2 regions of the Lacticaseibacillus salsurivasis genome follow, and region 2 is predicted to be linked to the other one. Evidence: predicted binding sites of a transcription regulator. Region 2 holds the regulator's gene; the other holds the start of a gene.

Region 1 (15,542 bases), on a different contig from region 2:
TAGCGGCTTGCGCTTCTAGGGTGCAAACCGCGCAGCAGGTTTGCATCCATGATAGGCGTCGTATTTTGATGACATTAACCGCCACATGGATGAGAAGACTCTTCCATGTGGCTTTTTCTTTCCGGAAAGAAGATGGCCGGCCGTGTGGGAGATTCCTCGCGGCCGGCTGTTTTTGCCTTCGTCACACAAACAATTTCTGGGAGGAAATCAAAATGAAAATCAAGCATATGTTAATGGGTGTTGCCGCATTGAGTCTGACGTTGAGTTTAGCCGCTTGTGGCAGTAAAAGTAGTGACAAGCAAACCGTCAAGGTCGGGATCTTGCAACTGATCGACCAAAGCGCCTTGAATGCCGCCAACAAAGGCTTCAAGGAAGAACTGGCCAAAGAAGGCTACAAAGGCGCTAAGATCAAATTTGACAGTTTGAATGCCCAAGGCGATCAAGGCAATCTGAGCTCCATGTCGGCGCGGCTGAAAAGCGATAAAAACGACCTGAACCTGGCCATTGCGACGCCAGCCGCTCAGGCCTTGGCCAAAGCGGATAACCAGACGCCAATGGTGTTCACCGCCATCACCGATCCAAAATCTGCCGGCTTGACTTCCTCAACCAAGGCGCCTGATAAGAACGCCACCGGGGTCACCGACATGGTGGATGTCAAAGGCCAAATCGACTTTGCGCACCAACTCTTCCCGAAGGCGAAAACGATTGGCCTGTTGTACAACGCTGCGGAAGAAAATTCGGTGGTCCAGATCAAAATCGCCAAGCAAGAAATCGCGAAATTGGGGCTGAAAGCCGTGGTTAAAACCGCTGCTACCACCAACGATGTCCAACAAGCCGCCGAAACCTTGGCCAGCCAGGCGGATGTGATTTACATTCCAACCGACAACACCGCCGCGGCGGCGATGCCAACCATCGGCAAGGTCTCTGAAGCCAAAAAGGTGCCGGTGATCACCGCCGACGCCACGATGGTGAAACCCGCAGCTGTCGCCACCGTTGGCATCAACTACGAAGATCTGGGCAAGCAAACGGCCAAACTGGCGGTGAAGATTTTGAAAGGCAAAAAAGTGTCTGATTTGGCGATTGAAGCGCCAGCCAAGTCCACTTTGGTCACCGATGCCAAGCGCATGAAGCTGTTCGGCCTGACCCAAGCGCAAGTCGAAAAGGCGGCCAAGGCCGTCGAATAAGGCTTGGCACCAGGTTTTCCCGCCGGTGATCAGTGAAATAAGCGAATTGTCCTTGACGCCTAGTTGAATGAGCGGTATTCTCATCTACATACCAAAGGTTAATCTTTGGGGTAAAGGACGTGTTGAACATGAACCAAGTAATGACAACACAGCTTAATCACACATTTTTCGCCGGCTTTTTCGGATAGCGGTTTGCATCATGGATGCAAACCGCAGGGTTTGTATCCATGATGGCCGGCACATCTTAACGTGCAATTAACCGCCACATGGATCGTAGCAATCATCCATGTGGCTTTTTCTTTTTCCCGGGAAAAAAGGGCCAGTCACTTGGATGATTTCAAATGGCTGGCCCTTTTCTATTCTGGGCTGGCCGCGGTCCCAGCCGAAGGTCGACGTCCAGGGGGAAAACAACATGAAAATGAAACACACATTGATCGGCCTTGCCGCCGCTCTCGCACTGACCTTAGCAGGATGCTCCAGCAAAACCAATGCGCAGGCGACCAAAACCGTCAAGGTCGGAATCTTGCAATTGATCAACCAAACCGCGCTGGATGATGCGCGCAAAGGCTTCGAACAAGAACTCGCTAAAGAAGGCTATACCGGCGATAAAATCAAAATCGATTACGTCAATGCCCAAGGCGACCAATCCAATTTGCAAAGCATGAGCCAGCGCCTAAAGCAGGACAAAAACGATGTCAATTTGGCCATCGCTACGCCCGCCGCACAGGCCTTGGCTAAGGCTGATAAGGACACGCCGATGGTCTTCACCGCCGTCACTGATCCCAAAGCGGCAGGCCTGGTCACCAACGCCAGTCAGCCGGACCAAAATGCCACCGGCGTCACCGATATGGTGGACATCAAGGCGCAAATGAAATACTTACTCAAGCTCTTCCCTAAGACCAAAACCGTGGGTCTGCTCTATAACGCCGCCGAACAAAATTCGGTGGTGCAAATCAAGTCCGCCACCAAGGTTGCCAAGCAATTGGGCCTGAAAGTGGCTACCACCACCGTCGCCTCGACGAATGATGTGCAGGCTGCCACCGAAACGCTAGCCGGCAAGTGCGATGCGATGTACTTGGTCACGGATAACACGGTGGCCGCGGCGATGCCAACGGTCGCCAAGGTCTCGCTGAAGAAGCATGTCCCAGCCGTTTGTGCCGCTTCGACGATGGTGCAAGACGGTGGAGTCGCTACCCGCGGGATTAGCTACAAAGAATTAGGCCGCCAAACGGCCAAACTCGCCATCAAGATTTTGAAAGGCAAAAAAGTCAAAAATCTGCCAGTTGAAGCACCAGCCAAGACCATGGTCATCAAGAACGAAAAAATGATGAAGGCCTTCAACCTGACCGACGCAGACGTGAAATAGTTCTCATTCTTAGCACTTAGTTAATGGAGGTTAATATGGACATCCTGGTATCGAATATCTCAGTCGGCTTTTTATGGGCCATCATGGCAATCGGGGTTTATCTGACGTTCCGGATTCTCGACATCGCTGATATGACCGCTGAAGGCAGCTTTCCCTTAGGGGCTGCCATCACCGCACATCAGCTCGTCTCGGGCACCGGCCCGATTTTAGCCACCCTGCTCGGGTTTTGCGGCGGCGCGGCGGCTGGCTTTGTCTCCGGCGTGCTGCACACCAAGCTGAAAATTCCGGATCTTTTAACCGGGATTTTGACCATGACCGGCTTGTACTCGGTGAACTTGTTTATCATGAAAGCCGCGAATGTGTCACTGCTTTCCGATATCAAAACGGTGTTCACGATGGCCACCATCGGCGATAGCACCATCACCACGATTGTCATCGGGGTGGTGATTTTAGCCATTGTCATCGGCCTGCTGGTGTTCTTTTTCAACACGGAAATGGGCTTGGCGGCTCGCGCCGTGGGGGACAACCAAGCGATGGCCGCCGCCAACGGGGTCAACAATGACAACATGAAAATCATCGTTTACATGCTGTCCAACGGCTTGATTGCTTTGTCTGGGAGTTTGATGGCTCAAACCAACGGCTTCGCGGATGTCTCAATGGGGATTGGCACCTTGGTCATTGCCTTATCAGCGATTATCATTGCCGAAATCCTGATTCGCAATGTCAGCTTCGGCAAGCGCCTAGTGATGATCATTGTCGGCGCCATTATTTACCGCCTGATTATCGCCGGCGTCTTGCAGCTCGGCGTGGATCCGAATTACCTGCGCCTCTTCTACGCGCTGATGCTGGTGGTCTTCTTGGCCTTACCGCTGGCGCAAAAGGAAATCAAACAAAGCCGCGCGCGGCGCGCCAATAAACGGGAGATGAATAACTGATGACAGAGCCAGCTTTAGAAATCCATCGTTTGAATCAGTATTTTGAACAAGGCACGCCCAACGAGAATCACGCCTTGAAGAACATCGAGTTGACCTTGCAACCCGGCGAATTCGTCACCATTATTGGCGGCAACGGGGCCGGCAAGTCGACCTTGCTCAACAGCGTGGCTGGGTCGCTGCCGATCAGCCAGGGCCAAGTGAAAATTGCCGGCCAAGACGTCACGTATCAAAGCGTGGCTAAACGTGCCCAGCTGATTTCACGCGTGTTTCAGGACCCGCGCTCCGGCACGGCACCGCTGCTCACGGTGAAGGAAAACATGGCGCTGGCGCTCAAGCGCGGCACCTGGCGCAACTTCTGGCGGCGCGGCGTGAAGCACGACGATTTGGCCTTGATGAAGGAAAAACTGGCCAGCCTGAACTTAGGGCTGGAGGACCGCCTCGATGCCGAAATCGGCTTGCTCTCAGGCGGGCAGCGCCAAGCCATTACTTTGCTGATGGCGACGCTGAACCTGCCAGAGCTGCTGCTGCTCGATGAACACACAGCGGCGCTGGACCCGCAGACGTCGGCGACAGTCATGGCCCTGACGCAGCAAATCGTTTCCGCTCAGCACATCACCACCTTGATGATTACGCACAACATGCAGGATGCTTTGAAGTACGGCACCCGCCTGATCATGCTCGACCATGGCCGCATCGTCGTCGATTTGCCGGCTGAAAAGAAGCACGGTCTGACCATTCCCGACCTGCTTGACCTGTTCAAGGCTCAAAGCGGCAACGAACTCAGCGATGACGCCGTTCTGCTTGGCTAGTGCTACTTATCCCTACTCAATTGAGTGGGGATTTTTTTGTTGGCGGCCTCTGGTGCCGGTGGCGGTGGGCTCCGCCTGGGGCGCGCGGCTTGCTGTGCGGCCGGTCCGAGCCGAAAACCGGTCTCGGACCTAGTTTTGAAGCCGCAGTCGCTGACGCTCCAGTGCGTCTTCAAAACTGCCGCGATAACGACTGGTCAACCTGCAAAACCCGCAGTTTGACTAGTCGTTATCGTTTCACGGCTAGCCACGCGCCCCAAGCTCCGCCCACCGCCACCTGCACCCGCTAGATAACAGTAGGTCACGCCGAGTCAGCCCGTTGAAGTTTTATCCGACGTGAAAGGCAATTTGATAAAACCTTTTGATAGACTAGGATTTCTTCAAGATGATACGGTGATAGTGGTCATGGCGCTTCTTGATTGCGTTGACTGTTATCGAGCGGGTTTGGTGAGGGTGCGCGGAGCTTGGTGGGGGCTGGCAGTGAATCGATTAGCGACAGGAAGACCGGCGCGGGTTTGGCGCTGGGCTTCCCAGAGCTAATCGCGGCAAAGTTGAAGACACCAATGAGCCCAGCGAAGGTGGCTTCTACTTTAGGTTCGAGACCGGTTTGTGGCTCGGACCGGCCGCACAGCCAGCCACCGCCAAGCGGAGCCCACCATCGCCAAACCCACGGCCGGGAACCTTGAAAAAGAAATCAAGAATTTTAGCACTCTTCTTGCACGAGTGCTAAAACGGTGGTATTATATATTATGTAAACAAGAGCCGGACGAACGGTGCGGTCGAATAGAGAAGCAAACACCGCCGCATTGGCGGTGTTTTTGCGCCTTGTTTACTGAGATGAAGTAACGTGTCCGCATGGCTCAGGCGATGCGTCAGAGAGGAAGGATAATAATGGCTAATTTTTCAGATTCGTTTTTTGATCATGATATGGATGACTTTTTCAACCAAGTCATGCGCCAGATGGGCGATGGGCGGGCACGCTATGTCGTTAATGGCCATGAATTGACGCCGGAAGAAGTCGCACAGTATCAAGCGCAAGCAGGGCAGGGGCAAGATATTCCGGTCACTCAGCAAGCACAAAAACCACAAAAGCAAGATATTTTAGGCAAATTGGGCCGTGACTTAACGGCGGAAGCTAAGGCTGGCACCTTGGATCCAGTGATTGGTCGCGACAAAGAAATTCAGGAAACTGCTGAAATTCTGAGTCGGCGGACCAAGAATAACCCGATTTTGGTCGGGGATGCCGGTGTTGGTAAAACGGCTGTCGTTGAAGGCTTGGCGCAGGCCATTGTGAAAGGCAACGTGCCTGAAGCCATTCGTGACAAGCGGATTGTTTCTATCGACTTGTCGAGCCTGGAAGCTGGGACCCAGTATCGCGGTTCTTTCGAACAGAACATTCAGGATTTGATCAAGGCCGTCAAGAAGCAGGGCAATGTTATCTTGTTCTTTGACGAAATTCATCAGATTCTCGGTGCCGGCACTACTGGCGGCGAAGATGGCAGCAAGGGCTTGGCGGATATCATCAAGCCGGCGCTTTCCCGCGGTGAAATTACCGTGATCGGGGCCACCACGCAAGATGAATATCGTAATACCATCATGAAGGATGCGGCGTTGGCGCGCCGGTTCAATGATGTTACCATCAATGAACCGAGCCCGGAAACCACGCTCCAGATTTTGCAAGGCGTCAAGGGCCTGTACGAAAAGCACCACAATGTTGAACTGCCAGATAATGTGCTGAAGGCGGCGGTGGACTATTCCATGCAGTATATTCCGCAGCGGTCGTTGCCAGATAAGGCCATTGACCTGATTGATATGACCGCGGCACATCTGGCCGCCAAGCATCCAGTGGTGGATAAAGTCACTTTGGAGAAGCAGCTCAAGGACTTGAATGCCCAGAAAGACGCGGCGGCTAAGGCCGAGGACTTCGAACAAGCCGCTAAGTTGAAGCAGCAAATTGCTGATTTGGAAACCAAGAAGAATGACACCAGCGAAGAGAAGCCCGTCGTCGCTACGCCAGATGATGTGGCGCAGGCAGTCGAACGCTTGACCGGGATTCCTGTGGCGCAAATGGGCGCCAGCGACATTGAACGCTTGAAGAACATTGGCAAGCGCCTGAAGGGGAAAGTCATTGGCCAAGATGAAGCCGTGGATATGGTGGCCCGGGCCATTCGTCGCAACCGCGCTGGCTTTGACGAAGGCAACCGGCCAATTGGCAGCTTCCTGTTTGTCGGCCCGACCGGGGTCGGCAAGACGGAGCTGGCCAAGCAGTTGGCGCTGGATCTGTTTGGCAGCAAAGAGGCGATTATTCGCCTTGATATGTCCGAATATAGCGACCGGACGGCGGTCTCCAAGCTGATTGGGACTTCTGCCGGCTATGTTGGCTATGAAGATAACGGTAATACCTTGACCGAGCAAGTGCGGCGCAACCCTTATGCGATTGTGTTGCTGGATGAAATCGAAAAGGCGGATCCGCAAGTGCTGACCCTGCTGCTGCAGGTGATGGATGACGGCCGTCTGACCGATGGCCAAGGCAACGTGGTCGATTTCAAGAATACCGTGATTATCGCGACCTCGAACGCTGGTTTTGGCAATGAAGCTTTGACTGGCCAAAAGGATGCGGATCAGGATTTGATGAAGCGGCTGGCACCTTACTTCCGGCCAGAATTTCTCAACCGGTTCAACGGCATTGTCGAGTTCAGCCACCTGTCCAAGGATGACTTGGGTAAAATCGTGGATTTGATGCTCAGCGATGTTGACACCACGCTAGCGAAGAAAGGGCTCACTTTGACTGTGACCCCCGAAGCCAAGGACTGGTTGATTAACCAGGGTTATGATGAAGCGATGGGCGCGCGGCCATTGCGGCGGGTGATTGAACAAAATATCCGCGATCAGGTTACCGACCATTACCTGGATCATCCAGATGACAAGGCCCTCAAGGCCACGCTGGTCGACGACAAGATTGTCATTCAAGCAGCGTAAGGCAAAGCGGCACCCCTCAAAAAAGTTGAGGAGTGCCGCTTTTGTTATGGCCAAAGAAAGTGATTTGTCGCGCCTGCGACTTCCAGGTTATATCGTAGCAGGCTATGTTGGGCTTGGGGACCATAGATCGGCAACGTGCGATAGGTGCGTAAGCGCCGGCCGAGTAAGTACTTCAGCGAACGGGAGGAGACATTGAGCACTTTGCCATCCCAGTAGGTGCCGTCGCCGATGTTGCCGTAGATGTTCAGCACATCGACTTGGTTGACTGGAAAATGCCGCCGCATTCGTAAGGCCCGGCGAAAATCCGGAGCAAACCACGGCGGCCGACCGTCAGGGCCAAGGTGATGTTGCCGGCGTAAGTGGTGCACCCCTGGCACGCCATTGAAGTTAGCAGCGATGGCCACATAGCGCTGCAGCTTCGGTAGCCCAGGTACGTCACCATACCGAAGCTCATAAAACAGGACGGCGGCGTTGCCCAAGCTGTGAGCCACGATATTAAACTTGGTGATTTGGTAACGGCTTTGCAGCTTTTCAATCACGTTGCGGAGCCAGTCGGCAATGCGATGGTAATTCAACGTACGATTATTTTTGAAGACGATTTTGATCAGCGGCCGATGGGTGGCGACTGGCCAGTCGCCTTCGAGATGGACGTGGCCATCACCGTCAACCGTCGCGGTCACGACCGCGGTGGCATGATCCGTGCGCTGGGCGGCGGTCATCAGCGGCACCATTGAATTGGGGCCACCATGATGCCCATGCAAATACAGCGTCGGCACCTGCCGCTGAACGCTGGCGTGCACAGTTTGCGGCGCCAGCCCGAAGCTGATGAGCGCGAGTAAAATGACCCACCATCCTTTTGTCATTGACCTGCGCCTCTTTTCTGAAATTACTTCCAGTCTAGTGGAAGAATTAGGCAGCGGCAAATAACAATGTTGTAAGGCAGGCTGCGATTCAGGCTGCGGAGCGAGGCCGGTCTTAGCCGGATGGGTAGCCTAGCCTGAAGCCTTGCCGCCGCTTTTGGGCGGTGAGGCTCCAGGCGTAGCTGCTGCCGCATGTCAGTCTGTACGCGCTTTGCGCTACAGACTGATCAATCCACTCCGGCGTTGGCCTCGCGCAGCGCGACTATCCTGGCCATCTGGCTAACCCTGCCTTTGCTTGCAGCCTCAATAGTTGCGCTCGCCAAGGCACCGCCCGAGCATCCAGCTACGCCCAAGGCCTCGACGCCAAAAACAGGCGGCAAGGCCTTGAGCTAGGCTGGCTGTCGGGCTAAGCCCGCCTTTGTTCGCAGCCTAGATTCAAAAAACGCCGTCTGGCACTTGGCCAGGCGGCGCGAATTCTGCTTCGGCAAAAGTAGAAGGTAACTGTGATAAGGAATGCGACTAGAGGGTGACCTGCGCTTCATCGAGAAAGTGCTGCAGCGGTTTGAGTTCCTCACCGTCGTAGTAATCGAACAGGCCTTGGAGGTCATCGACATGGTGCTCAACGTCATTGGCGTTGAACGCCGGATCGACGGTTTCGACCACGCGGCCATCTTTGATTGCAACTTTCAGCGCTTCAACTGGGAATCCACGCTTCAAGGTGATTTTGGCATTGATGACAAAAGGCCGGCCGGCGGCGAGCACGGCCGCTGCTTGATCAAAAGCGGCCTTTAAATCGTCGCTCTTAGTCACAGTGACGCCTTCGACGCCCATGCCCTCCGCGATTTTGACAAAGTCTTGGTCTTCCAGGTCAATGCCGCTGTAATCATGCATGCCCGGAATATCAGCTTGCTCGTCGCGGATAAAGCCTAAGGTGGTGTTGGAAGTAACGATGTTCAAAATTGGCAGGTGGTATTTCTTTTCGGTGATCAGATCTTGCATGACCATGGAGAACGCCCCGTCCCCAGAAATGGACACCACTTGCCGGTCAGGGAAACTCAGCGCCCCGGCAATGGCGCCAGGGATGCCGGCGCCCATCGAGGCGAACAAGGCAGAAACAACCCACTTGTTGGTTGGCTTCACGTTCATGTATCGCAGCAAGTTGATGGTGTTGTCACCGACGTCCAAGGACACCACGGTGCGGTCGTTGGCGATGCGATTGAGTTCGTTGTAGACGGGTTCGAATTCAAGCGGATCGGTGTCGCGCGTGGCGAGCTTCTTGAGGTAAGCCTGCCAGTTCTTTTGGTCCGCCACAGCGGCTTGGAAAAAGGCGGAAGCTGGCTCTGGCTGGCTGCGCTCAAGCATCTTGTTCACAAACTGAGTAGCATTGGCCCAGACGCCAAGGTCGAGGTAGTGGTGGCGGCCAAATTGCGCTTCGTCATGATCGACCTGAATGAACTTGAAGTCATGGCGGGTATAGACATTATTGGCAAATGGGAAGTCCGTGCCCAAGGCGATTACTAAGTCGGCAATGTCCATGATTTCGTTAGCAGCTTTGGAGCCAGCGCGGTTAACCGGGCCGAGGTTGCCTTCGTAATCTTCGGACAGCAGGCCTTTGGTCAAACCGGTCATAATCAGCGGAATTTGCAGCTTCTTAGATAGTTCAATCAGCTGATCGCCGCCGTTTTTAATGCCACGGCCGACGTGAATAACCGGCCGCTTGGCAGTTTTGAGCATGGCCAGCACCTGATCGACTTCTTCATCGGTGGCTGCTGGTTCCGGCTGCGGCTTGTTATCCGTCGGTGAGGTGCTCTTGTAGGGCACATCAGGGATTTGCACGTAGCCGAAGTCGTTAGGGATGATGACGACCGCCACGCCGCGGTGTTTGTAGGCTTCACGAATGGCTTTGTCCACGACATAAGGCAGGCTTTCTGGCGTCATGACAGTGCGGCAGTAGCAGGAGACATCGGCAAAAATCGGGTTTTCGTCGAATTCCTGGAAGAAGTTGTAGTTCATTTTGTCATGTGGCACCTGGCCAATCAGCGCCAGCACCGGCGCGTGGTCTTCGCGGGCGTCGTACAGCCCAGTGAGCAGATTGGTGGCACCAGGGCCGGCGGAGCCGAAGGTGACCGCAATTTTGCCGGTCAGCTTGGCGTCAGCCGCGGCGGCTAACGCGCCCACTTGTTCATGGCGGACCTGGATGTATTGAAGGCGTTCTTTTTCCTGTTCCAACGCAGACATCGTGGAATTAAAAGAACCGCCGGGGTAACCGAAAATATGTTTAACGCCCCAAGCTTCAATCACTTTAAGCATGGCGACGCTGGCTGGCGTGGTGTTTGTCATGATGAGCACTTCCTTGTATGTGGTGTTATTTAGTTGTCTACAACTATCACGCTCACAATGTATCACGAATTGAAACCGATTACAACAGATAATTCAAAAAAGTAATACAACGATTAAGAAGTCTTCAAGCCGAATGACAACGTTTTAATTACGGCTGGTTCTGTGCTACAGTCAAACGCATAGTCGAAATGACAGAGGAGGCAGAGCATGAGCCAGGATCCCACGGCGCCGTTTCAGACGGTGCCAGCTATCACCACCGAGTTGATCAACTTAAGTGCTATTTTGAATTTGCCGAAGCCCACCGAAGCGTTCATGAGTGACATTCACGGGGAGTACGATGCGTTTTCCCATGTCTTGCGCAATGGCAGCGGCAATGTCAAAACGAAAATCAGTGAATGTTTTGGCGGCCAAATGACCGAGCAAACCCGCCAGCAGTTTGCCTTTTTGGTCTATTATCCCAGCGAAATGGTGGCGCGCGCCCAGGCTGCGCTGGCGCCAGCCGAGCTGGAACAATGGTACCGCGACCAGGCGCTGCGGCTGGCGCAACTGTTGGCGTACACTGCGACGAAGTACACCCGCTCGAAGGTGCGCAAAGCCTTGGCGCCAGAGTTCGTGTATATTACCGAAGAGCTTTTGTTCAACGACCCGCAAGCGGCAGATAAGCGGGCCTATTACTGGGCCATCATTCAAAATCTGATTGGCCTGGGGCAGGTGACGGCCTGGATTGAGGCCACTGCGCACACCATCCAGCAACTAACGGTGGATCAAATTCACATTATCGGTGATATTTACGATCGGGGGCCGGCGCCGCACCGGGTGGTTGAGGCGTTGATGCGCCGCGGGCATGTCGATTTCCAGTGGGGTAATCATGATATTTTATGGCTTGGTGGGGCCGCTGGTTCGGCGCTGAATATCGCGAACTTGGTGCGAATCTGCGCCCGCTATGCGAACTTGGATATTTTGGAAGACACTTATGGCATCAACCTGCGCCACCTCGCCCAGCTGGGGGAGCGCTATGATGGGGACAATCCTGCGTTTCAACCGAAAGTCCCCGCTGGCACCACGCTCAGCGAGGGCGAGCGGCGTGCCATTACCCAGATTCACCAGGCCATTTTGATCATTCAACTGAAACTGGAAGGCCCAGTGATCAAGCGGCGCCCAGAATTTGGCATGGCGGACCGTTTGCTCCTGGACAAGCTTAGCTCGGACCGCCAGAGCATCACGATTGACGGCCAGACCTATGCACTCACGAATGGCTGCTTTGACCTGGTCGACCCGGCGGATCCATACCGGCTGACCGCAATGGAACAGTCGGTGATTGATCAACTAGTACAGGCATTCATTCATTCGGAAAAGTTGCATCGCCACATGGACTTCTTGGTCGAAAATGGCAGCATGTACCGCAAAACTAATGGTAACCTGTTGATTCACGGCTGTGTGCCAGTCGATGAGGCCGGTGAGTTTGTCGGGTTAACCCTGGCCGGCAAGACCTATCGGGGGGCGGCGTTGTTTGATCTGCTCGGCACTAATCTGGTTAAAGCCTACCAAAATCCGGAGCCTGGTAGTTTAGCCAACGATTTGCTGTGGTATTTATGGACTGGCCCGTACTCACCGCTGTTTGGTAAACAGAAAATGACCACCTTTGAACGCTATTTCATCGACGATAAAGCGGCGCATAATGAACATCCCAATCCTTACTATCGATTGCGTCATGAGCAGGCATTTGTCCAAAAATTGCTAAGGACGTTTGGGCTGGACGGTGAGCGCGGGCATGTCATTAACGGCCACACCCCAGTGAAAAAAGGCAATTCGCCCATCATGGCCAATCGCCAGATGCTCGTGATCGATGGGGGCTTCTCAAGGCCCTACCAGAAAACCACTGGCATTGGCGGCTACACCTTGCTGGACAATTCCTATGGAATGCAACTGGTGGCGCATCAACCGTTTGTTTCGCGCCAAGATGCGATTGCGCATCTGACCGACATTGTGTCGACCAGGCGGGTGGTGGAAACCGAAGCGCGGCGGCGAACCGTGGCGGAAACGGATATTGGCCATCAGCTGCAAGTCCAAATCTGCTTGCTCAAAGCGCGCCTGCAACGGCTAACTAGCGGACAATGATAATCTTTGGTAGAGTAGTTATATAAGCTAACAGTTAACGACCTGACCAAAGGAGGAACGCCATGCCCAAACTTAAACCCACCCTTAAGCGCGGCCTGATCATGCTGGTGGCCCTGGAACTGATCGCCATCAGTATCAATTTGTTCTACGCCCCGCATGGCGTGGCGGCTGGGGGCGCGACTGGTCTGGCCATCATTGTGCAAGAGCTGGTGGGCATTCCTTTAAGCGCCACGACTTTGGCAGTGAATGCCGTAATGCTGGCGCTGGCCTGGTGGCTACTGGGCCGCGGGACGTTTCGCCGCATTCTGGCCGGCAGTATCTTGCTACCGGTGCTCTTGGCCCTGACGCCGCAGCGCATGATTGTTGAAGATCGGCTGCTCGCGGTGATGGTCGGGAGTGTGATTTTTGCCGTCGGGGTGGCGCTGAATTACCGCATCGACGCTTCCAGCGGCGGGACCACGGTGCCGCCACTGATTTTCAAAAAATATTTCAACGTCAAACCGGCAGTCGGGTTGTTCGCCATTGATTTTGTGATCTGCTTGCTCAACATTCCAGTGGCCGGGCTGGAAGCCTTTATCTTGGCCGTGTTCGCCGTGGGCCTGAGCAGTCTGGTGATGAATTACGTTGAAACCGGGCTGGACCGTAAAAAAGCCGTGTATGTCATGAGCAGTCAGCTACCCGCCCTGAAGCAGGCGCTGACCGCGACGGGCGATTATGGCCTGACCATTCATCAAGTGCTAGGCGGTTTTTCCGGTCAGCCGCAGGAAATGCTGATGGTGGTGGTGGAGCAAACCAACTTCCGCGCGTTGATCGACCAGATTCACCAACTCGATGCCGCAGCGTTTATCTTGGCAGTGGAAGCCACCGAGGTGCATGGTGGCTCGCTCAATTAAACCAGTTGCAGTCGTCCAATTTTGGGACGGCTTTTTTGTTGTGCGCCAAGGCTTATTGATAGGTTTTTACCTTATTCCGTGCTACGCTCTCCGTGAGAAAACGGGGTGGTGGCTTGACAAAGAAAATTGAGAACGCTTTATTGACGGGCAAGTTAGGAGGGAGCCGCTACTGCGGCCGAGGAGGAGCAAAATGAGCACGGAAATGTTGGGGATGATACTTGCCGGGGGGCAGGGAACGCGCTTAGGCAAGCTAACCAAAACGACAGCCAAGCCCTCGGTACCTTTCGGTGGGCGTTATCGCATTATTGATTTTACGTTGAGCAACTTGAGCAATTCCGGCATTAATACCGTGGGGGTCATCACCCAGTACGAGCCGCTGGAACTCAATCGCCACATTCAAAATGGCGGCGCCTGGGGTTTGAACGAAACCGGCGCCGGTGTCACCATTTTGCAGCCCTACGCTTCCAGCGAAGGGGCGAAGTTTTTTGAAGGGACCGCCCATGCGATATACCAAAACATTGCTTACATCGATGCTTATGATCCGCAGTACCTATTAGTGTTGTCTGGTGATCATATCTACAAAATGGATTACGCCAAAATGCTGCGCGCCCACAAGGCTAAACATGCCGCCTTGACCGTGGCGGTGATGCCAGTGCCCATGGCCGAGGCACCGCGGTTTGGCATCATGAACACCGACGACACTGACCGCATCATCGCCTTTGAGGAAAAACCCGAGGCGCCCAAGTCGAATCTGGCCTCGATGGGCATTTACATTTTTGATTGGCCCACCTTGCGTCGGTACCTATCGGAAAGCTACGCCACTGATGGCACCTTGGAAGACTTTGGCCATGATGTAATTCCGGCTTACCTGGCACATAACGAACCGACATACGCCTATGCCTTCCAAGGCTATTGGAAAGACGTCGGGACGATTGCGTCGCTGTGGCAAGCCAACATGGAATTTCTGTCGCCGAATAACAGCCTGCACATTGCCGACCGCAATTGGCGGATCTTCTCTCAGGCTGAGGCGCTGCCGCCGATGTTTTTGACCAAGGCGGCGCATGTCACGCAGTCGATGGTGACAGATGGCTCGTACATCGCCGGCACCGTGACCCACAGCGTGTTGAGCCAAAATGTCAAAGTCGGTGAAGGCGCTCAAATCGTGGACTCGATGATTATGCCGAATGCTGTCATTGGCAAAAATGTGCACATCGACCATGCCATCATCGGCGAAAATGCCGTGGTGGGCGATAACGGTGATGTGCTTGGTGACGCTGAAAACATTGCCGTAGTTGGCTACGGCGAAGTCGTCGGCAGAAAGGAGAAAGCATGACTCAAGGAGAAATGGCAGCCATCATCGACTTGAACGAGGAGGATGATGCCTTGCGCCCACTGACTGCTTACCGGCCAGTCGGCACCTTACCGTTTGCTGGGCGTTACCGGTTGTTGGATTTTCCGCTGAGTGCGGTGGCACATGCCGGGGTGCACAGTGTGGCGTTGTTTATGCCGCGTTCTGCTCGCTCGGTACAAGATCATGTCCGGGACGGTTCATCCTGGAATTTGGACCTGATTCAAGGCGGCGTGTTCATGTTTCCGTACATGGCCACGCGGGATTATTCCGACTCGCAGCTGCGGCATCGCTATTTTGACGACTACACGACCTTCTTGCGGCGCAGTGGGGCGCCTTACACCGTGATCATTGGCAGTCGCAATGTGGCGTCGGTCGATTTGGCCGCGGTGCTGGCTTATCACCAAGCCGGTGATGCCCCGGTGACCGTCGTGTATAAGAAGCTGGCCGAAGCGGAAATGGCGCCGAGCGATTGGACGCTGACTTTATCGGAGCAAGGCACGGCCAGCGCGGTGGTGCCGACTGAGGCCCGGCGCGAACCAGCTGACGCCGATGGCAAGGTGCCGAGTTTTATGGATACCTATTTGCTGGCGACGCCGGATTTGATTGATATTTTGGATGCCGCAGCTGAGAACGATACCTTCCGGCCGCTGCCGGCGTTGCTGCGAGATTACGTGGTCGCCAACAACGCCAATGCCTTTGAGTACACCGGC
Region 2 (15,542 bases):
AACAGTGAACCTTCATGCGGGGTGACGTCTTCGCCGCTCGCCGCAGCAAAGGCCATCAACGCATCCTTTTGCTTCTGGTTCAGCGTCTTTGGCGTCTTGACCGTCACCGTGACGATTTGATCACCAATGCTGGCTGGCCGATTCGGATTCGGCGCGCCTTTGCCGCGCAAGCGGAACTTGGCTGCGGTTTGGGTGCCGGCCGGAATCTTCAGTTCCACTGGGCCATGGACGGTGTCGACTTTAATCGTGTCGCCCAGCGCCGCTTGCGCGAAGCTGATTGGCAGTTTGAAGTAAATGGTCGAGCCATCGCGTTCGAACTTGTCGCTTGGCGCCACGCGGAAGACGATGAACAAGTCACCATAAGGGCCGTTGTTCGCGCCAGCTTCCCCGGCGTCGCGCAAGCGCATCTGCTGACCATCTTCAACGCCACCTGGAACTTTGACGTCGATGGTGTGGCGCTGCTTTTCATGGCCGGTGCCGTGGCAAGTTGGGCACTTTTCTTTGATTTCTTTCCCGGTGCCGTTGCAGGCGTCGCAGACCTGGCGCGTCATCATGGCGCCAAGTGGCGTGTTGCGCTGGACCTGGATGTAGCCACTGCCATGACACTTCGAGCAAGTCACAGGACTGGTGCCAGGTTTGGCACCAGAGCCGCCGCAAGTGTGACACATGGCTTCCCGGTCATAAGAAATCTTGGTGTCTTTGCCGAACACCGCTTCTTCAAAGGTCAGATCCATCCGGTACTGAAGATCTGCCCCTTGCCGTGGTGAAGTCGCGCTTTGGCCGCCTTGACCACCGCCGCCAAAGAATTGACTGAAGATATCGTCGAAGCCGCCAAAACTTTGACCGCCGCCAAAGTTGGAGAAGCCTTGACTATAACCGCCCTGGCCGCCGAAGCCTTGCGGGCCATCAGCCGAGCCGTATTGATCATAAGCGGCGCGTTTTTGCGGGTCGGATAAGACTTGATACGCCTCATTGATGTCTTTAAACTTCTGCTCCGCCCCGGGTTCATGGTTAATATCGGGGTGGTATTGTTTCGACAGGCGCCGAAAGGCCTTTTTGATTTCATCATCACTAGCATCACGACTGACGCCAAGTGTTTCATAGTAATCTTTTTGATCTGCCATTATTGCCTCCTCGATTTGGAGCTGCGTGCCCCAAAAAGCTTATTCAGGATAACATACCTCGTCGATCCAATCAAAAAGCCAAAGCCGCGTGGCCTTGGCTTTTTAACGTGAGGCAAGCTGATTACTTCTTGTCGTTGTTGACGTCTTTGTATTCGCCGTCAAACGTTTGGCCATCGTCGCCGGAATCCTTGCCTTGGGCGTTCGTGTTGTTGTCAGTGCCGCCTTCAGCTTGACCCTTGGCTTGTTGTTCCTTTTGGGCCTGTTCGTAAAGCTTGACTGTCAGATCTTGCACGATCTTGTTGAGGTCATCGCGCTTGGTCTTCATGTCTTCGATGTTGTTTTCTTGTTGCGCCTTCTTCAAGGCATCTTCAGCATCCTGGGCCTGCTTGATTTCGTCGTCAGAAACCTTACCCTTGAGATCCTTCAGGGTCTTATCAGTCTGGAAAATCAGTTGGTCAACATCGTTCTTCAAGTCGACTTCTTCCTTGCGCTTCTTGTCGGCTTCTTCGTTTTCCTTGGCTTCTTTCATCATGCGATCGATTTCATCATCGGACAACCCTGATGAACTCTTGATCGTGATGTTCTGAGACTTGCCAGTGCCAAGATCCTTCGCGGAAACCTGCACAATGCCGTTCTTGTCAATATCGAACTTAACTTCGATTTGTGGAACGCCACGTGGAGCGGCCGGAATGTCGGTCAACTGGAAGCGGCCTAGGGTCTTGTTGTCCGCTGCCATTGGGCGTTCGCCTTGCAGGACGTGGATGTCAACGGCAGGCTGGTTATCAGCGGCCGTAGAGAAGACTTGGCTCTTCGAAGTAGGAATGGTGGTGTTGCGGTCGATCAGCTTGGTGAACACGCCGCCCATGGTTTCAATCCCTAAGGACAGTGGCGTAACGTCAAGCAAAACGACGTCCTTCACATCCCCGGAAATGACCCCACCTTGCACCGCCGCGCCAAGCGCAACGGCTTCGTCAGGGTTGATGCTGTGGTCAGGTTCCTTACCGGTCCAGCTCTTGACCGCTTCTTGGACGGCTGGAATCCGAGTGGAGCCACCGTTCAAGATGACCTTATCGATATCAGCGTTGGTCAGGCCAGCATCCTTCATGGCGTTTTCCACTGGGATGCGAGTCTTGTCAACCAAGTCAGAGGTCATGTTGTCGAACTGAGCCCGGGTCAACGTGCGTTCCAAGTGCAGTGGGCCATTGGCACCGGCGGAGATAAATGGCAAGGAAATCTGAGTCTGGGAAACGCCAGACAGGTCCTTCTTCGCCTTTTCAGCGGCATCCTTCAGGCGCTGCATGGCCATCTTGTCTTGGCTCAGGTCGATGTTGTTGTCCTTCTTGAATTCAGCAACCAACCAGTCGATGATCTTGTTATCAAAATCATCACCGCCCAGGTGCGTATCGCCGTTCGTGGACAGCACTTCGAACACGCCGTCGCCTAACTGAAGGATGGAGACATCAAACGTCCCACCACCAAGGTCGTAAACCAGGACTTTTTCATCCTTGTCGCCTTTGTCCAAACCATAGGCCAAAGCAGAGGCGGTTGGTTCGTTAACAATCCGGGAAACGTTCAGGCCGGCAATCTTACCAGCATCCTTGGTCGCCTGCCGCTGTGAATCGTTAAAGTAAGCAGGCACCGTGATGACCGCATCTGTCACTTCTTCGCCCAGGTAGTCTTCAGAGAACTTCTTCATGTATTGCAAGATCATCGCAGAGATTTCTTGCGGGGTGTATTCCTTATCGCCGACCTTCACTTTGTAGCCGGCTTCCCCCATGTGACGCTTGATGGAGGTAATGGTATCTGGGTTGGTGATGGCTTGACGCTTAGCGACTTCACCGACTTGGATTTCGCCGTCTTTAAACGCGACAACAGATGGCGTGGTGCGGTTGCCTTCTGGGTTGGTGATAATCTTTGGTTGGCCGCCTTCAAGCACCGCAACCGCAGAGTTGGTGGTCCCTAAGTCAATGCCGATAACTTTACTCATAGTTAAATCCCCTTCTTAATTCAGTTTTTAAAAATTGAGTTGACTAATTTGCGACAACAACCATCGCTGGCCGCAGCACGCGATCCTTCAGCATGTAACCACGCTGCAGGACCTGCACCACAGTGTCTTTGGGATGGTCATCATCCGCCGGCACAGTTTGCACCGCTTGATGCAAGGTCGGGTCAAAATGGCCCTTGGTGTCGATTTCGGTGACGCCATTTTCTTTCAGCGCCGCCTCAAGATGATTGTAAACCATTTCGACCCCTTGCTTCAAAGACACCGCGCTGTCCTCTTTCACGTCGGCCGTTAAGGCGCGCTCCAGATTATCCAGCACCGGCAGCACCGCCTTGGCGAGCTTTTGCCCGTCATACTTAGCGGCGGCCTCGCGCTCTTTGTTGAAGCGCTTGTTCATGTTGTTGATTTCTGCCGCGGCCCGCAGGTATTTGTCTTCGAGCTCATCGCGCTCTTTTTGCAGTGCCTTCACATCGACTTTTTCGTCTTTGATTTCAGCATCCAAATCGGCGGTCATTTCCGCGGCGATTTCTTCTTTCAACGATGGCTGTTTGGCCGGCTCAGCTTTTGGCTGCTCGGCCTTCTTCTTCTCAGTCATGTCGTGCCTCCCTTACCGTTTTACTGATCAAAATGCGAGTAATAATCGGTCAAGCGTTTTGCCAGCTCCTCACGGAAGGCATCCAGTAGTCCGATCATCTTAGAATATGGCATTTGGGTCGGGCCAATCAAGGCAATCATCCCGGTCCCATGCTCGCCGACAGAGTAGTTCGCCGTCAGCAGGCTTAAGTTTGCCAGCACATCTGGCGTCAGCTCTGAACCCAGCTTGACCTTGATGTGCGAGTCATGGAGCGGCCCCAGCAAGGCATTGACGTTGCCCTGCTCGGAATCCATCATGGCCAGCAGGTGCTTGAGCTGATCCACGTCGTTATCGCCTAGGTAATCCATCAAATTCAACCGGCCGCCGACGTAAAAGCGTTCAGCCGCGGCTTTTTTGAGGACGTTCCCGAAGATATCCAGGAAGCCATCAGGCGAGGTCATGTACTTGAACAGTACCGCGGGCACCTCAGTTTGCAGCTTCTGGGCCACTTCACCGAGACTCAAGCCGACCAATTCGTCATTGATGATACGAATGGCCTTCTCGACACCATCGGAATCAACTTCCGGCGGCAAGGTGAACAACTGGCTTTCAACACTGCCGTTGGAAGTGACCAGAATCGCCATCACCTGATGATTGCCCAATGGCACCATCCGAAACCCGGTTAACTTGAGGTTGGTGACCTCAGGCCCAAGGGTGATCGCCGTGTAGCTAGTCAAGTTAGACAAAATCCGCGCACTTTGCGCCACGATTTCGTCGATTTTGTAAAAATGACCGCCGAAACCTTGTTGAATCGCCGCAATCTCATTGGCCGAAACCGCCGTCGGTTCAACTAGGTTATCCAAGTAGAAGCGATAACCCTTGGTCGATGGGACCCGGCCAGAGCTGCTATGCGTTTTTTTGATCAGGCCTTGCTCTTCGAGTGCCGCCATATCATTTCGTATTGTCGCTGAACTGACGTGAATCGGCAGTTCAGCCATCAGCGTCTTGGAGCCGACCGGTTGGCCACTTTCAGTGAATGACCGAATGATCTCCTTCAAGACGAGCAGTTGGCGTTTCGTCAACATAATCCCACCTCTTTTAGCACTGATACTGTTTGAGTGCTAAGTACACTACATAATATAGCAACCACGCTTAGCAAAGTCAACCTCTGCCTGCTAATTCCTTGCCGTTAAGCCAAAAATCGGCCCCAAGACGGAGGCCGATTCATCATACCAACTGATCATCCAGCAGAAACTGCTGAAAGACTTCATTGCCTAAAAACTGGCCCTTGTTAGTGAGCCGAATGCGCTGGTCATCCACTTCTAGGAGCTGCTGAGCAACCAGCTGATCCAATAGCTCGCCATACACCGCCTCCACGCTCATATGGTAGCGGTCGGCAAAGCGCTGGCGCGACACGCCTTCGCGGGTGCGGAGGCCGAGGAACATTTCTTCCTCAACTTGCTCTTCCAGTGGGACCAAGTGATGTTCAATCACCGGCACCTTGTGGTCATGCAGCGGCGCCAGATATTGCTGAATGGGACCAAAGTTGTGGTACCGATCGCGGCCCACATAGCCGAACGCGCCTGCTCCGAACCCGAAGTAATGGTCATTGCGCCAGTACAGCAGATTATGCTGACACTGGTAGCCTGGTTTGGCAAAGTTCGAAATCTCATATTGGGCCAAGCCGTGCGTGGCCATCAAATCAATGGCATCTTGATACATATCTGCTTCAGTATCTTGGTTAGGCAGCTGCAGTCGTCCTTTGCGCATCAAGTTGTAGAAAATCGTTTTGCGCTCCAAAATGAGCGAGTACGTCGAGTAATGCGGCAGCTCCAAATCTAGAGCCTGATGCAAACTCGCGAGAAAGTCTTCGCGGGTTTGCTGCGGCAGGCGGAAAATCAGATCGATGGAGAGATTTTCAAAGCCAACTTTGTGGGCGTTGGCAATGGCCTGGTAGACATCCGCAGCGCGGTGAGTGCGGCCAATGCGCTTAAGAATGTCATCATTGAAGGATTGCACCCCAATCGATAGCCGATTGACGCCATTGTCGTGCAGCACCTGCAACTTTTCCGTCGTCAATAAGTCATTGGGATTGGCCTCAAAGGTAAACTCGCCATCGTCAAAGTGTAGCGCCTCGCGAATCCCGGTAATTAACCGCTCCAATTGCGCTGGCGTCAGTGTCGTCGGGGTCCCACCGCCGACATAGACGGTTTCAATGCGTTCATCGCGGTGACTGGCCATCACCAGATTCATTTCCCGAATCAGCATGTCGACATAGTCATCGACCGGCTGGCCTTCAATGAAGACCTTATTGAAGTCGCAGTAGTAACAAATATGCGAACAAAAAGGAATATGGATATAAGCGCCTGCCATTATGCCTGCTCCTTCAGCGTGCTGCGCGCGTGCTGTTCGTCTTGGGCCAGCTGATCAATCAACCCTTGCGCGCCATCAAACTTCACTTCACCGCGCAAGTAGCGCCACCATTCGACCACCACCGGCTCACCGTAAATATCTTGGTTGAAATCAAACAAGTTGATTTCCAGCGTGATGGGCCGATCGGCGCCAAACGTGACATTACGCCCGACTGATGCCATGCCGCCGTACCACTGCCCCTTCACCTGTAGCCGCACCACGTAAATGCCAATGCCTGGCAAGCGCTCGGCGGCCGGGGTGTCAATGTTAGCCGTGGGATAACCCAACGTGCGCCCGCGCGCCTCGCCATGGATGACCTTGCCAGTCGTTTGGTAGCGATAACCCAGCAAATGATTGGCTAGGGTGATGTCGCCGGTATCCAAGGCCTGGCGAATGCGAGTGGAAGAAATCTTCTGGCCATCGTCACTATCTTGAGGGACCACGATAATCTCAAACCGTTCTTTGGCATACTTGGGCAAATTCGTCATGGTGGCGATATCGCGCTTGCCATAAGTATAATCAAAGCCGGCCACCACCACTTGGGCCTTTAACCCCACCAGGTAATGGTCCACAAAAGCCTGCGGCGACTGACGAGCAAACTCAGGGGTAAAATGGACAAAATACAGCAAATCTACGCCTAGGCCGGCCATCAATTCAATTTTCCGTGGCCGCGTTGACAAGTATTTCACGTCATTAGCCGCCATGCCGCGGTAAATCACTGCCGGATGGACGTCAAAGGTCATCACTGCCAGGGGCAAATCGCGCGCCTGCGCGGCCTGCTTGGCCTGGCGAATCACTTCTTGATGGCCGCGGTGGACCCCATCAAAAAAACCTAGGGCCAGCACAATGGGGCCGGCTGGCACCTGCGCCGCCTGCAGCGGCGGCATGATATCAATCACTTGCATTGTTTTAATCACCTAATATGTCTGACAGTCCAGCATTGGCCAAAAACATGACCGCCGGGCGATATTCGTTTTCTTGTTGTTCGTAAACGGCTTTGAGGATGCCTTGATACGTCAGTCCCACTTGCGGTGCGGTTTGCGGCAAACTCAACCCACGGCCATCTTGCACCCGCTGCCACTGAGTTTCATCCAACGCGGCCAAAGGCAAATGAGGATAAGCAAATTCAATCGGCTGCAAATGCGCGGCTACCACTGCCGGCGCCGTTTCGCGGGTCAAAGGCCGCAAATCCAAGGTATCGGCCAGCGTAAAGCCACCGCTTTGAATCCTAGTCAGCTGCGCCATCACTGCCGGCACGCCGAGCCGGCCGCCAACATCCACCGCCAATGTGCGAATGTAGGTGCCTTTGGACACTTGGGCCTCAAAGCTGAAGGTCTGAGTGCCGGCTGCAGCATCAAAAGTACTCGGCGCCGTGCGGTCAAAGCGATAGACCGTGGCTTGCCGCCGCGGCCGCTCAACAGTTTCACCTTTGCGGGCGTAATCATAAAGCCGGCGGCCGTTGACCTTGACCGCTGAATACATCGGCGGAATTTGGGTAATCTCGCCAGTCAACGTGGCGAGCGCCGCATCAATGGCCCCGTCCGTGAAAGGCTCGACCAAGCGCTGACGCGCCACTTCGGCCCCATCGAGGTCTTCTGTTTCCGTCGCTAAGCCGAACGTGGCTGAACCCGTGTAGGTTTTACCCAAATTCATCAGCGCCGGGACGGCTTTCGTCGCCGCGCCCAAGGCAATCGGCAGCACACCATCCACGCTTGGATCAAGGGTGCCGGAATGCCCGACTTTTTTCATGCGCAATAAATAGCGCAGTTTGCTGACGACATCGGCTGAGGTCATGCCAGCGGGTTTATAGACCGGTAAAATGCCGTCCATGCTTATCCTTTCCCTCCTGCGTTGCGGACATGCTGGCGATGCACCAGCCAGGTGACGAAAAACGCGCCGAAGACGAAAATACTGAAGGCCCAGTTCGGCACTTCAAGATTGATTTGCGGTAGGCTCAGCGCCAGCTTCAAGGCAATCACACCGATCAGCACATACGCCATCACTTCCAGCTCTGGCACCTTGGTGATGAAGTCCGTAATGACTTGCGCGACAAACCGCATAGCCAAAATGCCTAAGCAGCCGCCGATCAGCACAATCACCGGATTATTATCAATGGCCAGCGCTGCCAAAATCGAATCCACGGAAAAAACAATATCCAGCGCCTCGATTTGCGCCACCGTGCGCCAGAAGTGACCGGCGCCTTTTTTGACGGTGGTCGGCTTAGGGCCGCTATCAGGGTGCCGCTGCTCGTAGAAGAAGTGCAGTGACATCCACAGCAGATACGCCGCGCCCAGCGCCTTAATGCCCCAGAAATGCAGCAGATAGGTGCCGAGACCGATGGCGATGAAGCGGAAGAGATAAGCGCCCCACATGCCGTAAATCAGGGCATGATGCTGCTCTTTTTTATCTGGCAGCGACTTGGTTTGCGCCGCCAGCACCACAGCGTTATCCACCGAGAGCAGGCATTCGAGCATGGCCAGAGTCAAAATCGTGACCCAGCCTTGCGTGGTCATCACAGCCTGATGCCAATCTGTGGCCTCAAAGAAAGGCATATATAATTTCTCAATCAAACTCAACCGCGCCACCATCCTTATTCGTCCTATTATACCGTTGTCTGCCAGCTCATGCACCCGGAACTCGCGGGTTGATCTTTGGCGGGCGCGGGTTTGGTGGCGGCAGACTCCGCTTGGCGGGGGTACTGGCTGTGCGGCCGGTCCGAGCCACAGATCGGTCTCGGACCTAGTTTTGAAGCCGCAGTCGCTGCGCTCCGGTGCGTCTTCAAAACTGCCGCGATTAGCTCTGGGAAGCCCAGCGCCAAACCCGCGCCGGTCTTCCTGTCGCTAATCGATTCACTGCCAGACCCCTGCCAAGCTCCGCCCACCACCACCAATCCCACTCGATAACAGTAATGGCTATCAGCCCGACAACCTGCGTCCAGACAATAAATGAATATACTCACAAATAGTGGCCACATCAGGTCCAGAGCTAGCCAACGAAAACCTCTTTCTGAGATAAAAGAACCGCTTGGCCTTCTCTAGCGGGGCAGGTCGGGATGGCAGAGGGGCACGGCGGTCCAGCCGCGAAACGGTCAGCACACGAGGAGACTGCGTTTTTTGCAGGCTGCTCCTGTGCTGACCGGGGGCAACGATGAGACAGCGTTGAGCGCGGTAGCGCGATGCTGGCTCACCGTTGAGGCTGGAGACCGCTCTTTGGCTCCAGCCGGCCCCCGCAGCCGGACCACCGCGCCTCGGCGCCACCCCGACCTGCCCCGCGGCCCGCTGCAGACAAACATCAAACAAAAACACCTCCGTAACTAAACAGTTACGGAGGTGCGGACGGCTATTCGAGGCCGTCTTTTTTGACTTCGTTGAGGAGTTGATCGATATGTGCCCCGTATTGAACAGAGGCATCGTGCGTGAAGGTCAAGGTTGGCACCTTGAACAACTTAATCCGCTGACCAACTTCGCTGCGAATCAAACCCTTGGCTTTATCCAAGCCGGCTTGCGCGTCGGCCAGGGCTTTTTCATCATCGCTCCAAACACTGAAGTAAACTGTGGCCTGCTGGAGGTCGCCGGTTAACTTCACGCCGGTGATGGTGACGCCTTTGACCCGCGGATCGTTGACATCTTTGAGCAAGATATCATCGACTTCGCGCTGAATCTGCGTTTCGACGCGGCCAATTCGATGCTTCATAGGCTGCTCCTTTGATGGTCTGAATTCCTATTTAACCGGGACTTCTTCCATCGTGTAAGCTTCGATTTGATCATCCACCTTGATGTCATTGTAACCATCAATCGTCAGACCCAGTTCGAAGCCTTGACGGACTTCCTTCACGTCATCCTTGAAGCGACGCAGTGAGCCCAGTTCGCCTTCGTAAATCACGATGCCATCGCGAATCAGGCGGACCTTGGAGTCGCGGCGGATGAAGCCGGTGTCGACAAAGCCACCCACAACGGTCCCAATCTTGGAAACTGGAATGGTTTCGCGCACGGTGATCGAGCCGGTGACCTTTTCTTCGTAGGTCGGTTCGAGCATGCCCTTCATCGCGGCTTCAACTTCTTCAATCGCCTTGTAAATGACGCGGTGCAAACGAATGTCAACGTCTTCAGCATCGGCTTGCAGCTTCGCTTGCGGCGTTGGGCGCACATTGAAGCCAATGATGACCGCGTTAGAGGCAGAAGCCAGGGTCACATCGCTTTCGTTGATGGCCCCAACAGCTTGGTGAATGATGTTGACGCGCACGCCTTCGACTTCGATCTTCTGCAGACTGCCAGCCAAAGCTTCAACCGAACCCTGCACATCCGCCTTGATGATGACGTCAACTTCCTTGAGTTGACCTTCCTTCATGGTTTCAAACAGGTTATCCAGCGTGACGTGATGCGTCTGCTGGCGTTCACGGTCTTGCGCTTGTTGCGCCCGCTTTTCGCCGGCGGCCCGGGCGGTCTTTTCATCGTCAAAGACGACAAACTTATCGGCGGATTGCGGCACGTCATTCAAACCGGTGATTTCCACTGGCATGGATGGCAAAGCTTCCTTGACGCGGCGGCCATGATCGTTGGTCATGGTCCGGATGCGGCCGAATGTGTTCCCGACAACGACAGGGTCGCCGACGCGCAGCGTGCCTTCTTGAACCAGCACGGTGGAAACAGGGCCACGACCTTTATCCAGCCGAGCTTCGATGACGGTCCCAATGGCCTTTTGGTCCTTGTTGGCCTTGAGTTCCAAGACGTCAGCTTCCAGCAGAATCATTTCGAGCAGTTCGTCGATGTTCTTGCCGAACTTCGCGGAAATGTTGACGAAAATCGTGTCGCCACCATATTCTTCTGGAATCAGCTCGTACTTCATCAACTGTTCGGTCACGTGCTGCGGGTTGGCGCCTGGCTTATCGATTTTGTTGACCGCGACAATGATCGGCGCATTGGCCGCTTTGGCGTGGTTAATCGCTTCGATAGTCTGTGGCATCACGCCATCATCTGCTGCGACGACGAGGACGATGATATCGGTGATATCCGCCCCACGCGCCCGCATGTTGGTGAAGGCCGCGTGCCCTGGCGTATCCAGGAACGTGATCAGACGATCATTGAGCCGGACTTGGTAAGCCCCGATGTGCTGCGTGATCCCACCGGCTTCACCGGCAGTGACATGCGTGTGGCGCAACTTGTCCAGCAGGGTCGTCTTACCATGGTCAACGTGCCCCATGATGGTGACCACCGGTGGCCGCGGCGTCTGAGTGGCCTTGTTGTCGACTTCTTCTTGGAACATCTTATCCAAGTCGGTGATGTCTTCTTGGACCTTTTCTTCAGCGTCGATGCCATAGTCGGTGGCGACCAGTTCGATGGTATCTTTATCCAAGCTCTGGTTCTGGTTCACCATGATGCCGAGCATGAACAACTTTTTGATGATTTCTGCGGGTTCGCGGTGCAAAATCTTGCCCAGATCCTGCGCATTCATCCCAACAGTGTAAACGAGTTTTTCTGGCAATGGCCGCTCCTTGCGCTGTGGCATTTCTTTCTTCGGCTGACTTTGAATCTGACGCTTGTTCTTACGCTTATTGCGCCGGTTGTTGTTGCCAAAACCGCCTCGGTTGTTATCGAACCGGCCGCGGCCTTGGTTGCTATTGTTCCGAGCAGGCCGACTGTTGGCACTTGGCCGCTCATTGCGGCGGGTTTCTGCCGGCTTGGCCGGCGTTGGCACTGGCGTTGGGGCCACTGGCCGACTTTGTTCAGCCACCAGTTTTTCGGCGACTTTTTCAGCTTCACGGGCTTGCGCCTGTTGGGCCTTTTCGCGTTCCTTCTTAGCCGTTAACTGCTTGATGAACTTTTCATCATTCCCAGCGACTGGCCGCGGATTGCCGTTCGCCTGTGTGGCGCGCCCAGCGCGCGGCATTGGGCTGGTCGTCCGGTTTATGAAGCGATTGTCTCCGCGGCGATCGTCACGGCGACCATTGCGATTGTCGCTACGCTGGTCATTGCTACGCGGATTGCGCTGATCTTGCGGCCGATTTTGCTGCCGGCCGGCGGGGCGATTGCCTTGCGTACCTTGACCTTGGCTGCGCCGGTCATCTTGACCGAAGCGGCCTTTGCTGCGGTTGTTGGCCTGCGTGTTATGCGGCCGGCGAATCGCGGACTTGCTGATCAGTGTTTTGCCATCGGCCGTTTTCTGCGGCATGTGGTGCGTGCCCGGCGCGGCTTTTTTGGCTTCCGCCGGCTTCGCCTCATTGGCAGGCTTGACTGCAGCAGGCTTAGCTGATTCTGGCTTAGCTGCAGTCGCTTTTGCTTCAGACTTAGCTTCGGCTGGCTTGGCAACAGGCTTCGTTGTAGCAGCCGGCTTAGCAGCGGCTTTAGCGGCAGGCTTGGCAGCCGCGGGAGCCCCTGTCTTGCTTAGCGCGCTGCGCAGCGTCTTTTCCTGACCTTCGTCAAGCGTTGACATGTGATTTTTGAATTCGATACCTTGCTGCTTGGCGGTGTCAATCACCGTCTTGCTTGGTACCCCGATTGCTTTGGCAAATTCATATACTCGTTGTTTGCCCATTTCTTCACGCTCCCTGTTAATTTTTAGGTGAGCAGCTTCAGTAACTTCTTGGCAAAGCCGTTATCTTGAACGGCAATCAGCGACCGCTGACTGCCAATGGCATCAGTCAATTCCTCAGCACTGAGGGCAAAGGAAATGGGCACTGCATAGAAGTCACTTTTATCGGAAAACTTTTTCCGGGTATTCGCTGAGGCATCGCTAGCAACCAGCACCAGTTTGGCGCTTTGGTCGCGGATGGCACCGAGGACGAACCCTTCGCCTGTGATCAGGCGGCCGGCACGCTTTGCGAGCCCCAGCAAGTTTAACGCTTGCTGCTTATTCATGCTTGATCGCCGAAAAGCTCTTGACGAGCCTTTTGATGGTCAACATAGGCGAACAACTCATCGTAAAAGCTGGGATCAATCTTGATGCTAAAGGCTTTTTCGATCAGTTGCTTCTTTTTTGCTTTTTGAACCGCGGCTGGATCGAGCGCGACATAGGCGCCGCGACCGGCTGCTTTACCAGTGGGATCGATGGCAACAGTGTTATCTTGTTGCTTCACAATGCGCACCAGGGATTTCTTCGGAAACATTTCGCCCGACAAGAGATCCTTGCGCATCGGGATTTTCCGTTTCTTCATGCGACGGCCTCCTATTCAGCAGCCGAATCAGACGCTGCTTGATCATCATCAGGCAAGTCAACGGTTGCTTCTTCAAGGGCTTCATCGTTTTCTTCGAGTTCTTCGTCATCGACAAACTCAACATCGGATTCGGCCTTGATGTCGATCTTGTAGCCGGTGAGCTTAGCCGCCAGCCGGGCGTTTTGACCCTTTTTACCAATAGCCAAAGACAACTGGTGGTCAGGCACAATGACCGTGCAAGAGCGGTCGTTGTCTTCGTCGTTGAACTGCACCGCAATCACTTGGGCTGGGTTCAAGGCGTTGGCAATGTAATCCACTGGGTCTTCTTCGAATTGAACGACATCCATGTTTTCACCAGACAGTTCGTTCACCACCGCCTGCACTCGCGCCCCGCGCGGGCCAACCGTGGTGCCGACTGGGTCAACGGATGGGTTCGTTGAGCGCACGGCAATTTTGGTGCGATCGCCAGCTTCACGGGCAATCCCAGCGATTTCGACCGTACCATCAAAGATTTCTGGCACTTCTTGTTCAAACAAGCGCTTGACCAAACCAGGGTTGGTGCGACTAACAAAGACTTGCGGGCCCTTGCTGGTGTTTTCCACCTTCGTCACGAACACTTTGATGCGATCATGAGGTTCATATTGTTCATTCGGCATTTGGTCTTGGCGGCCGAGGACCGCTTCGATTTTGCCAAGGTTCACATAGATGAACTTGTTATCGCGGCGCTCCACTTCCCCAGTCATGATTTCATTTTCATACTGAGAGTATTCGTCGTAGATAATGCCGCGTTCTGCTTCGCGCACCCGCTGCATAATGACCTGCTTAGCGGTTTGGGCGGCAATCCGACCAAAATCCTTCGGGGTCACTTCAAACTTAATGTTATCGCCGACTTCGTAAGCCTTGTTGATACTCAAAGCTTCCTTGAGGCTGACTTCCAGCCGCGAGTCGAAGACTTCTTCAGTCACTTCCTTGACCGCATAAACGTGAATGTCGCCTTTTTTGGCGTCAAACTCAACATCCACATTCTGGGCCTGGTTGTAATTACGCTTGTAAGCTGAGGCCAAGGCGTCTTCCAACGCGTCGATCACAACTTCCTTTTTGACTCCTTTTTCAGTTTCAAGGGCGTCAAGCGCTTCAATCATTTCCTTTGACATGTTGATCCTTCCTTTACCAGGCGGCAAACCGCCGGATTAAAATTCAATCGCTAACCGGGCGTTGGCAATGCTGGCGCGGTCAAACACTTGGTCAAACCGGCGCGCCTTGTCCTTCAACGTTAACGTCAGCTCGGTGGCGGTTAAAGCTTTCAAAGTGCCTTCGAACACTTTTTTCCCATCGAGCTTTTGAAACAGTGAGATATGAATATACTCACCGATGGCATTTTCAAAATCCTGCTCAGATTTGAGCGGGCGTTCTGCGCCTGGTGAGGAAACCTCTAAGAAATAGGCTTGTGGAATCGGGTCAGGGTCCATCGCATCAAGTTGCTCAGACAAGCTTTCTGACACCGCCACGCATTCATTCAATGCGATGCCGCCTGGCTTATCAATATAGACCCGCAAGTACCAGCTGCCGCCTTCCTTGACGAACTCGATATCGCTCAGCTCAAAGTGGTTTGCCTCTAAAATTGGATCAACGAGCGTTTTCACTGTATCGACAACCGTGCTCAAGTCTTTCCCCCCTTTTGGTTGTTTGTGCGTGCTACTACCTAGCCTAAGGCGCTAGGCTTAGGCAGCCTGACGCCTACTTTCCAAGAAAAAGAGTGAGCATCTCTGCTCACTCCTTTTCAAAGGATTTAACTACTAGATGTAACTTACCATAGAATAGGCCTTTTTGCAAACGCGATTACTATTGAGGCTTAGTGGGACGGGCCGCGCGTGTGAGCGGGGTGGCTCTGGACGAGGGGCTACTGCGGGGGCCGGCTGGAGCCATAGGGCGGTCTCCAGCCTCAACGATGAGCCAGCATCGCGCTATCGCGCTCAACGATGTCTCATCGTTGCCCCCAGTTGCCCCTCGTCCGCCGCCACTCCACTCTCACCCGCTAGATAACACATCAATCACCCAAGGTATATTCAAGCTTGCTTGAGCATCAGGAACGATTTAGATAGGCCATTTGTTCCAGATAACTCTGTTTGCCTTACTATACTTGAGCGTTTAGCAATTTTCGTGACACCATTTCCGTGGCTGCTACATCTGTATTGCCGGTCACGTGGGCGGAGCTGGGGGCGCGAGGCCAGCCGTGAAACGAAAATAAGCCTTTAACCTGCGCACTTGGCAGGCTAAAGG

The links. The regulator HrcA, encoded in region 2, represses chaperone genes, less so after heat shock. The targets are predictions, from matches to a motif close to TTAGCACTCNNNNNNNNNGAGTGCTAA.
Region 1: the regulator HrcA is predicted to act here: its motif matches at 4,995-5,021, upstream of AAA927_RS06735 (ATP-dependent Clp protease ATP-binding subunit).

What each region holds. Positions count from the first base shown of each region.
Region 1 is NZ_BTTP01000007.1:18,976-34,517, forward strand. Features, by position in the region: gene AAA927_RS06715 (ABC transporter substrate binding protein) at 213-1,184, shown strand; gene AAA927_RS06720 (ABC transporter substrate binding protein) at 1,597-2,550, shown strand; gene AAA927_RS06725 (ABC transporter permease) at 2,586-3,485, shown strand; gene AAA927_RS06730 (ABC transporter ATP-binding protein) at 3,485-4,294, shown strand; gene AAA927_RS06735 (ATP-dependent Clp protease ATP-binding subunit) at 5,183-7,270, shown strand; gene AAA927_RS06740 (alpha/beta hydrolase) at 7,315-8,133, opposite strand; gene spxB (pyruvate oxidase) at 8,650-10,470, opposite strand; gene AAA927_RS06750 (fructose-1,6-bisphosphatase) at 10,678-12,588, shown strand; gene AAA927_RS06755 (YitT family protein) at 12,651-13,481, shown strand; gene AAA927_RS06760 (glucose-1-phosphate adenylyltransferase) at 13,672-14,814, shown strand; gene glgD (glucose-1-phosphate adenylyltransferase subunit GlgD) at 14,811-15,542, shown strand, end outside.
Region 2 is NZ_BTTP01000008.1:41,308-56,849, reverse strand. Features, by position in the region: gene dnaJ (molecular chaperone DnaJ) at 1-1,124, opposite strand, end outside; gene dnaK (molecular chaperone DnaK) at 1,246-3,111, opposite strand; gene grpE (nucleotide exchange factor GrpE) at 3,155-3,721, opposite strand; gene hrcA (heat-inducible transcriptional repressor HrcA) at 3,742-4,785, opposite strand; gene hemW (radical SAM family heme chaperone HemW) at 4,928-6,073, opposite strand; gene ribF (riboflavin biosynthesis protein RibF) at 6,073-7,017, opposite strand; gene truB (tRNA pseudouridine(55) synthase TruB) at 7,022-7,942, opposite strand; gene AAA927_RS07290 (TerC family protein) at 7,945-8,700, opposite strand; gene rbfA (30S ribosome-binding factor RbfA) at 9,452-9,805, opposite strand; gene infB (translation initiation factor IF-2) at 9,833-12,643, opposite strand; gene AAA927_RS07275 (YlxQ-related RNA-binding protein) at 12,667-12,966, opposite strand; gene rnpM (RNase P modulator RnpM) at 12,963-13,262, opposite strand; gene nusA (transcription termination factor NusA) at 13,274-14,416, opposite strand; gene rimP (ribosome maturation factor RimP) at 14,453-14,926, opposite strand.